3 regions of the Roseobacter sp. EG26 genome follow, and region 1 is predicted to be linked to each of the others. Evidence: riboswitches for the same ligand, from Rfam matches in the RefSeq annotation. Region 1 holds a riboswitch; each other region holds the start of a gene.

Region 1 (3,271 bases):
GGCGTGTTTTTTGGTACGATAAATATCGGGTCGGCAATACTATGGCCCAGAAATACCTCGGTCCGGATAGCTCGGAATTGCGTGGGCGGCTTGAGCAGGCCAAAGACCTGAAGGCAGGGGAGGCAGAACGGAAGCGCGAACAAACACGTTTGGTCAGAGTGTTGAGAGCTGAAGGGTACGCCTCTGCCGACCAACGCACGGGCAGCTTGCTCAGTGCTTTCGCACGTACCGGGGTATTTCGGCTCGGCGGGACGTTGGTGGGAACGGTGGCTTTCAGACATTACGAAGGCGAACTCGGGGTTCGATTGGGATTTGATCAACTGGCGCAGACCGGTGACATAGACATTGGCAGTTTTGAGCGACTATCCTTTGCAGTTGGTGATGCGGTGGAAACGCCGCTGGCAGAAGTTTTCAGTGATCTGAAGTTCCAGCCGATGCCATCCATAGATCACACGCGCACATGGCGCTGGTCCCAAGGTGGCGGTGAAACCCTGGTGGAATTTCTGATGCCAGCGCAACGCGACGAGGGTGTGCGGGACCTGCCGGCTCTCGGGGTCAGCGCAATTGCCTTGCGACACCTCGACTACCTCCTGGAAGACCCAATACCAGCAGCGTCACTCTATCGATCCGGTGTGTTGATACAGATCCCGCGGCCTGAAAAATATGCGATCCACAAATTGATTGTGGCAGATCGCAGGGCTGGGGGGCCTGACGCTCAAAAATCGATAAAAGATCGCGCACAAGCGGAATTTCTGATCCGCGCACTTGCAGAATTGCGACCTGATGAGCTCAAGGAAGCCTATGAAACGGCACTCGCACGTGGGCCAAAATGGACCAGTCGGATAGAGGCTAGTCTGGCAAAACTACCGAAAACGACAAGAGAGTACCTGAGCTGATTTCACGCCTTGACGCCTTGCCGTTTGTCCCCGACAAAAGACCTGATGGTTCCCGGAGGAGCGAAACGATTCCGGGATGAAAAGGGAATACGGTGAAGCGCCAGAACGTGCTGATTCCGTGACTGCCCCCGCAACTGTAAGCGGCGAGTGACCCCGATGATCACCACTGAATGCCATGGCATTCGGGAAGGATCGGGCAAGCCCAGACCCGTAAGTCAGGAGACCTGCCATCGTCAACGCAACTTCAACCCGGGCGGGGTGTCCGGACAGGAGGATATGGTGGTTCTACGGTTCAACCCGTTGAGATATGCATACCCCGGTCGGTTCCTCGCGATATCGCGGAGGGCGACATGGGAACATCAAGACACCGGATTACAATCTGTACATCCTGCCCACATAAGGGTCGCAGCTGCGCCCCTGGCTATGAGCTGATTGCACGGTTGCGTGCTGCTATTGATGTAGCGGGTGACACGATCACGGACGATTTTGAAATCTCGGGCGTTGCCTTTGTCGCGGGCTGCGGGCGTCCCTGTACGCTTGCCTATCATGGAACGCGAACAGCCGCCTATCTCTTTGGCGATGTTGACGCCGAGGCTGATATTGGAACTCTCGTGACCCTTGCTCGGCAGAATACGCATATAGAAGGCGAGTGGCTTTCCCAAGCCGAGGGGGTAGACAAACTGCGGCGACCTCGGCCCAGAACTCCCGCGGCGATCATAGCACTGGAGGAGAGTGACGTGCGGATCTCTTGATTTGCTGCGACCTTGGCTGCACCGTTTCTTGCCCTCGGGTGGCGGCGCGCTGGCGCCAATTTATAAAGGATGGTCCAAACAGGGTGCGATGTCTTGGTCAGGCGGGCCAGGTATCACTTAGCCGATACCCGCCGGGCCATGGATCGGTGGGATCCAGCATCAATTGATGTGTGCCGGTAATCCAGGCTGTTCCCGCGATTTTTGGGATGATTGCGGGTCGGTTTCCGACCGTCGTTTGGGCCACGATCTCGCCTATGAATTCTGACCCGATGATGGATTTGGAATGAAGTTTCTCGCCCACGGTCATGTTCCCTTTGGCATACAGCAAGGCCATTCGGGCGCAAGTTCCAGTGCCACAGGGGGATCGATCCAGCTTTCCGGGCTTGATTGACACCGCATTGGCGCCTGTCGATTTTCCAGATTTGGTTTCAACTGGCCAGGTGAATTGACAAAACGAAATATGATCCCAATCCGGAATCTCCGGGTGTGTGAAGCCTATCTGGTTGTTTGCAGCATCGGTAAGCTCGGCGCCGAGTTTGGCGAGATGACGTGCATTCCCGGGTTCCAGTTCCATACCAATCTGGCGCGCATCAACAAGCACGAAACTGTCGCCGCCAAACGCTGTATCAACCTTGATCTGACCCAGGCCGGGGACAGTCAAACTCACATCAATCTGGTCCGCAAATGATGCGACGTTCGTGATGGAAACTTTTGTAACCTTGCCGTTCTGGCAAGTCGCTTCGACGCGTATCTCGCCACCCGGCGCTTCGAGCGTTATATAGGTCAGTGGTTCCTGCATCGGCAGAATGCCGGTTTCTAGCAACACGGTTGCGACGCACATGGCGTTTGACCCCGACATCGGCGGCGTGTCCTCTGGTTCCATGATGATCCATGCAGCATCGGCCGTTTTTGATTTGGGAGGCACCAGCAAATTGACGTGCCTGAAGACACCGCCACGAGGCTCATTGAGCACGAAATTACGAAGTGTCTGATCTTACGCAATCCAGCTTCGCTGGTCCCAAAGTGTATCCCCGGGCGGCGGGTCGCATCCGCCGACAATAACATCCCCCACCTCGCCCGCCGCATGAGCGCTGACGATGTGGATGAGTTTCGTGGATCGCATGGCGTGCCCCGGATTTTTTGGCTGCTATGCGTATTTGATAGATTTTACTTTGGCGCAGGTCAAAACCTGTCGGGCGGATAGTGGGTGCGAAAACGGCTTTCACCTTGACGCTGGCACACGGGGAAAAACTTGATAGTCGGCGGGGACGGGGCAGTCCAAAGGCTGCCCTCTGTTTCCGTGGCCAATAGCGTCGCTGGAAATTCGTTGGAGCAATGGGTCTGTGAGTGGTTTGGGTTTCGCTGTTCGACTAACTGGCGGCTTTCGGCTCGGCTTCTGCCGGGACAGACAAGGCATGCGTCAACGCGCGTTCTGGCAAATCGGGTCGGCCGTAAAAGAAGCCCTGAGCGCGTCGGGCCCCAAGGCCGAAGACGATTTGCGCCTGAGCCTGGTTTTCAATGCCTTCCACGACGATTTCAAGTTCCAGATTTTTCGCGATTTCAAACACGGAGGCCAACATAAGCCGTGCTTTTTGGGATGTTTCCAGCTCTTCGACAAGAGAG
Region 2 (3,271 bases), on a different contig from region 1:
CAGAGGCGTGATCACCGAAGCATCCCTGTCAGAGGGCGCCAGGAGAGCCTCTATCAGGCATTTCGGCTTAGCAAATAGGTATCCATAATCCAGCCGTGCCGTGCGCGCGCTTCCTTGCGGGTGGCGACAATCCTTTCGGCGGCTTCAGAAATATGCCCGCGATCCAGAATTTGTTCTTGCATGCCTAGATAAGCGCCCCACCAGATCATCATGTCTTCTGATTGGAACTGCTGGAATCCTGCTTCACCATCCAGCATGACAACGACCCGCTCGACACCTTCGGGCCAGCCTTCGTCGCGCAGGCGCCTGCCCGTTGTGATGTGGATGGGTCCATTGATATCATTCAGGGGTATCGCATGCGCTGCGGTGAGGGCCTGAATAGATGTAACGCCGGGGAAAACGCGGATTTCTGGTTTCGGGACTAGTCTCTGGGCGATGCGTAACGTGCTGTCATAGAGCGACGGATCGCCCCAGACCAGCAATGCGACGGGCCCCGGTGGTGTGTTTTTGTCTGAGGCTGCGTGCCATCTCTTCGCAATTTCATCATGCCAACTTTCAACCCGTTCCAGATAAGGCAGGTTTTCATCCCGAAGCGGATAGTCAAACGGCACAATCTCGGCCTCTGAGCCACTGGCTTTGATAATCCGGTGACGCAACTCGGCCAGATCGTCTTTCCCTTGTCCCTTGTGCGGCATCAGGATGACCGACGCATCGCGAATAGCGGCCATGCCTTCCCCGGTGACGTGGGCCGGGGAACCAGTGCCAATACCGATGAGCCAAAGGGTGTCGATCACTCTGAATTTCCCAAAGAAAATCCCGGACCCCGCCTGGGGATCCGGGACCGTGATTTGCGTGACGATCAGGCTGCGGTGTAGAGGCGCTGCGTGAACAGACCGGATATGGATTTGAAACGCAGGGTTTTTGCGCCTGCCAGAACCGCCAGGTCAGCGATGGGTTCAATCAGCACGACAAGCATGTAAGCGAGACCGAAGGTCAACACGGACTGGAATGTTTCGGCACCGATGCCCTGACCGTAGAACGCCCAGAAGGCGACCCATGCCACAACGCCACCCTGATAAAGGCCGGACAGCTTCAGAACGTCCGAATAGGCCAGATCGACATAGGCTTTGTCTTCGGGGATGAACCGGCTGGCCACTGCGTGCATGGCAAAGAGCGGGACAAGCAGGGTGGTCACATTGACGAAGAACATTGGCATATCGCTGGGCGCGAAGAACGTGCCCTGGATCAACAGGCCCAAGGCAAGGCCCAGGGCGGCAGGCGCGGCACCCATCAGCAAAAAGAGCGTTGTTCCCAGGATGAAGTGCACTTCGGAGACGCCAACCGGGAAATGCGGCAGAACTTCAAAGAAGATAAATGTGCCGATGGTGGCCATGGCGGTGCGCGCCGCGAACGAGCCGATGTTGCTCTTGGCAAGATCACTCAGCGCCAGTTTGGCCGTATATCCGGCGGCACCCGCTGCTGTTGCATAGGCAAAAGCCATTTTGGCCCCGTCTACGACACCCGGTTCGATATGCATGTTTGCGTCCTTTCTCTGCTGCCCCTCCGGCAGCGCTTGGTCCGTGCGAACACGGGGGGATTATCTTTCGGAACGGCAGGTCTCCTGACTTGCGGGTCACTGCGCGCGGGTCCTTCCCAGCCTTTGGCCAGTGGGTCATCCGTTGCGCTTGCCGCTTACAGTTGCGGGGGCAGTCCGGGCCTTTCACCCAATTCCCTTTTCAGCCACAGAATGTAGCACCGTCCTTTAGTCCTATCCCCGATGCTCGCGCTCGAACAAGCAAAAAAACGACTTTCAACTCTCGGCAAACGGCCCATAGAGGATCAGGGCGGGTTTATCGCTGATTTCCTGCGCCAGATTTTGGGCCAATTCGGAAACTGTGGTGCGTATGATCGTCTGATCGGGTCCGCTGACGCTCTCGGCAAGAATCGCGGGTGTATCGGCGGGCAGTCCCTTTTCGGTGAGCGCTTCGAGCAATTTGGGAAAAGTGCGCTGGCCCATGAAAACCACCGTGGAGGCAGAAGGGTCCGCCAGCGCGTGCAGATCAAGATCGGGGGGGAGTTGCCCGCTCACATCGTGGCCGGTCACAAATTGCACACGGCGCGCGGTCAGACGACGCGTCAGCGGTATGCCCGCGGCGGCCGCAGCGGCGCAGGCAGACGGGATACCGGGGATGATCTCGTAAGGAATACCTGCATCGCGCAGCGCGATCAGCTCTTCTTCGAGACGGCCAAATAGACCGCTGTCGCCGGATTTCAGGCGCACAACCCGTTGATCCATCTGCGCATATTCCACCAGCAGACGGCTGACGTGATGCTGTTTTGGTGAGGGTCTGCCCGCGCGTTTGCCGACCCCGACCAGATCAGCGCCGGAGCGGGCGTGGCTGAGGATCGGACCGGAGGACAGATCATCAAAAAGCACCGCATCCGCGCGTTTCAACCGGTCTACGGCCTTGAGGGTCAGCAACTCCGGATCCCCGGGGCCGGAGCCGACGAAACTCACAAAACCGGTCATTGGGCTTCCTCAGCCGTGATCAGGTGGAAAAACGTGCCCGTGACATGGCCGCGATGCGAGCCCGTTTCGGGAACGGCATTACCATCCGCATCGGCCACACGCGCGAGGGGCGCATCAGGTTGTTGGAGGATGGTGGAATAGTGGAATTCATGACCGCGCAGGGCCGCACTCGGCGCGTGGCCGGGCAAGGGTGCTTCGAGAACCGCGCGCCGGTATCCAAGGTGGAATTTACGTTTTTCGTAGCTGGTGACCAGACCCAGCAATCCGGCCATTTGGTGGCGCGTGCCCGCCTTGTCGATCAGCGCTTCGCCCAGAGCCATATAGCCGCCGCACTCGCCGTGAACGGGTCGGGTTTTAGCGTGTTTCGCAAGGCCGGATTTGAAGGTTTCCGCCGCAGCCAGGGTGCCACCATGCAGTTCCGGGTATCCACCCGGCAACCAGACAAGATCCGCCTCTGCGTCGGGAGCTTCATCGGAAAGCGGCGAAAACGGCAGGATTTCAGCGCCATGGGCGCGCCAACCTTCGAGCAAATGCGGATAGGTGAAGGAAAAGGCAGCGTCCCGAGCCAGCGCAATCCGCTGTGCCGGTGGCTTCGGGAGCTGTGTGCGCGCGTGGACGGGTATCTGCCCTCTGGCGGCAGCCCGGATTGCGGCAATATCCACATGCTCTCTCAGAAAATCCGCGTAACCGGCAATGGCCGCGTCAAGATCGGGATGCTCGACCGCCTGTATCAGACCGAGG
Region 3 (3,271 bases), on a different contig from region 1:
TAGGGCCCGGAATGTCCGAGCCGTTCTGATTTTTGCAGCAAGGCCAGGGCTTCGGAAATGGCGGAGGCATCCCACAGGCTCCGATCCTGATCTTCCAGTGCCACAAGTCTGCCGCTGCTGTCTTGTCGCGCATCGCGGCGCGCGTGTTGAAAAAGCAGCAGCGACAGCAGCGCCATTTGCTCGCCCATGCCGCTGAACAAATCCGCCAGCAACCGTGCCAGGCGAATAGCTTCTTCACACAAGGTCAGTTTCATTTGCGTGACACTATTGGAGGTAGACCAACCTTCGTTGAACATCAGATAGACCATCAGGGAAACTTCCGCCAAACGTTTGCTGCGCTCGTGAAGACTGGGCGTTTCAAAGGGAACCGGGTTTGTTGCAATCTTCTTTTTGGCCCGCGTCAGCCGTTGTTCCATCGCCTTCGGGCCAATCAGAAACGCCCGTGCAATCTCTGCCACGCTCAACCCGCCCACGATCCGCAGGGCCAGGGCAATCTGATCCTGTCGCGGCAAGGCCGGGTGGCAACAGATGAAAAGCAGGCGCAGGACGTCATCGCGCACTTCATCCGGGTCGGGCAGATTTTCTTGGGGCATTTCTGGCACCGCGAAATTGGTTTTCAGCAGGGTTTGCCGCCTTTGTCGTTTTCGAACCCGGTCCAGCCCTGCGTTCCGCGCAGCGGTGAGCAACCATGCCAGAGGATCCCGTGGGGCGCCCTTGTCCCTCCATTCTGTCAACGCTTTCAAACAGGCCTCGGAGAAGGCTTCTTCGGCGACATCAATGTCGCGAAAGTAGCGCGTCAATGCCGCAAGCGCGCGCGGTCTGTTGTTCGTGAATGTCGCTTCAAGCCACTCGGACATCTCATCCTTCCGTGGAGATCACGCCTCCGGCCCAGGCAATCGGGCGTATTTCCAGCCGGGCGATCGGAGAAGAGATCATCTCTGCAAAGCGGAGCGCCTCTTTCAGGTCTGCAAATTCCGCCGCGTAAAAGCCCAGAAATCCCTCTTTGGTCTCCGCGAAAGGGCCATCGACAATCAGCGGGGCCTGTCCCGTGGCTGCCGGAGGCTCCAACGTGACGGCCGTGGATGTCGGCATCAGTTTGATCGACAGGAACTCACCGCGCTCGGCCAAGGCCTCCTGCAATGCCGCGTGCCCTGCGAGCACCTCTTTCTTTTTGTCCTCGCTCAGTGTCTCAAACACCCCCGCTTCACCGTAGATTGCAATTGCATACATCATGAGATCGCCTCCCCTGTTGATTTCCAATGGTGCGAGGACGCGCGGGAAAATGCAAATCCGACAGACATCCCGCGTTTTCTAAGCTTCCAATTTTTGCAAATCCGGGAGCGCTCCTAATTTCGCACCTTGAAAGGGCGTGCCACTTGACATTGGACACGGTTCCGACGCAACTGCCTTACTGTTGGTGCTTGTCTGACAAGTGAAAAGGGAATGCGCAGTCGAAGCTTTCGGTGAAGCGCAGCCGCCCCCGCGACCGTGAACGGAAAAGATGTGCCATAAACCACTGGAGCCCGGCTCCGGGAAGGGGTGCACACCACAGGCCTTGCGCCGAAATCCGTGAGCCGGGAGACCTGCCAATGAGACGTGAAGAAACCGGACGGGGTGTTCCGGTGTCGAGATCAGACCTGAACGCTTCAGGCCCCTCTCGCCATCAGACCCGCGCGCCATGAGGAATGGAACCGAAGGTCATGAGCACGGATGCACCCGATGCGCGCACCGAACTGCTGGTCTGCATAAAATGCAGGCGCGGGCAGGACATCCCCGAGGACGACCGCCGCCCCGGGCAACGCCTCTATGACAGTCTGGCCGAGCGCGCCCTGCCCGATGGCGTGCGCCTGAGACCAGTTGAATGCCTGCAAAACTGTGATCATGGCTGCACGATTGCCCTGCGCGGCGGTCAGCGATGGACCTATATCTACGGAAATATCGACGAAGTGTCGCATCCGGACCTGCTGCTGGACGGTGCCGCACGCTACAACGCCACGCAGGATGGGTTGATCCCATGGCGCGAGCGTCCCGACCATTTCAAACGCAACTGCGTTGCCCGCGTCCCCCCACTGGAGAACGAACATGACTGATCTTGCCAAACTTCCCGTCACCGTGATCACCGGGTTTCTCGGCTCCGGCAAAACCACCCTTGTGCGTCAGTTGATGCAGAACCCCGGCGGCAAACGTCTGGCCATTGTGGTCAATGAATTCGGCGATGTGGGTGTGGATGGCGACATCCTGAAAAGCTGCGCGATCCCCGATTGTCCGGCGGAAAACATCATGGAACTGGCCAATGGCTGCATCTGTTGCACCGTGGCAGACGATTTCATTCCCACCATCGAGGCTTTGATGGCGCTCGATCCGCGCCCCGATCACATCCTGATTGAAACCTCCGGGCTGGCGCTGCCGAAACCGCTGCTCAAGGCTTTCGACTGGCCCGATATCCGCTCGAAAATCACCGTCGATGGCGTGATCGCTCTGGCCGATGCCGAGGCCGTGGCGGCAGGACGGTTTGCCCCGGATGTGGCCGCCGTGGACGCCCAGCGCGCCGCGGACGAAAGCATTGATCACGAAACGCCCCTGTCGGAGGTTTTCGAGGATCAGATTTCCTGCGCCGACATCATCCTGCTCACCAAGCCCGATCTGGCCGGACCCGACGGCGTGGCAAAGGCCAAAGCGATCATCGCCGCCGAAACCCCCCGCCCGCTGCCCGTGGTCGAAGTGGCCGAGGGCGTCGTGGACCCGCGCGTGATCCTCGGGCTGGAGGCCGCGGCAGAGGATGACATGGACGCGCGCCCCAGCCATCACGACGGGCATGACGATCACGAACATGATGATTTCGAAAGCATCGTGGTCGAGATCCCCGAACAGGCAGATCCCGCCGATCTTGTGCGCGCGGTCGAAGCGCTGGCCAATGATCACAACATCCTGCGCGTCAAGGGCTACGCGGCGGTCAGCGGCAAACCCATGCGTCTGCTGGTGCAGGCCGTGGGCGCGCGTGTGCGTCATCAATACGACCGTCCGTGGCAGCCCGGCGAGGCGCGTCAGGGCCGTCTGGTCGTGATCGCTGAACATGACGACATCAACGCCGACACGATCCGCACCGTTCTGGGCGCGCGGGCCGTCGAGGCCGCCGAGTAACCTGCCATGCACGTCGTTTTCCGCGAAAGCCACGGGTTGGAGGAGACCGAGACGCCGACGGATCTGGGCCAGAGCCCTGCCGATCTGGTGGTGTTGTCGTTCTCCGACAGTGACCTTGGCGCTTTTGCGG

What was found. Region 1 has a riboswitch for cobalamin ahead of ACOTTU_RS17670 (DUF1636 family protein). Riboswitches for the same ligand answer to the same signal wherever they lie in the genome.
Region 2: linked by a shared signal. The riboswitch ahead of ACOTTU_RS14675 (energy-coupling factor ABC transporter permease) and the one ahead of ACOTTU_RS17670 (DUF1636 family protein) in region 1 are both predicted to bind cobalamin.
Region 3: linked by a shared signal. The riboswitch ahead of ACOTTU_RS14740 (DUF1636 domain-containing protein) and the one ahead of ACOTTU_RS17670 (DUF1636 family protein) in region 1 are both predicted to bind cobalamin.

Annotation. Positions count from the first base shown of each region.
Region 1 covers NZ_JBNBLH010000008.1:84,308-87,578, forward strand. The annotation lists gene ACOTTU_RS17665 (nucleotidyltransferase family protein) at 1-896, shown strand, start outside; cobalamin riboswitch at 926-1,142, shown strand; gene ACOTTU_RS17670 (DUF1636 family protein) at 1,247-1,648, shown strand; partial or broken gene ACOTTU_RS17675 (trans-3-hydroxy-L-proline dehydratase) at 1,746-2,771, opposite strand; gene ACOTTU_RS17680 (putative bifunctional diguanylate cyclase/phosphodiesterase) at 3,019-3,271, opposite strand, start outside.
Region 2 covers NZ_JBNBLH010000006.1:95,656-98,926, forward strand. The annotation lists gene cobF (precorrin-6A synthase (deacetylating)) at 54-794, opposite strand; gene ACOTTU_RS14675 (energy-coupling factor ABC transporter permease) at 860-1,537, opposite strand; cobalamin riboswitch at 1,595-1,775, opposite strand; gene cobA (uroporphyrinogen-III C-methyltransferase) at 1,811-2,530, opposite strand; gene ACOTTU_RS14685 (cobyrinate a,c-diamide synthase) at 2,527-3,271, opposite strand, start outside.
Region 3 covers NZ_JBNBLH010000006.1:108,976-112,246, reverse strand. The annotation lists gene ACOTTU_RS14750 (RNA polymerase sigma factor) at 1-857, opposite strand, end outside; gene ACOTTU_RS14745 (YciI family protein) at 859-1,233, opposite strand; cobalamin riboswitch at 1,399-1,605, shown strand; gene ACOTTU_RS14740 (DUF1636 domain-containing protein) at 1,701-2,090, shown strand; gene cobW (cobalamin biosynthesis protein CobW) at 2,083-3,141, shown strand; gene cobN (cobaltochelatase subunit CobN) at 3,148-3,271, shown strand, end outside.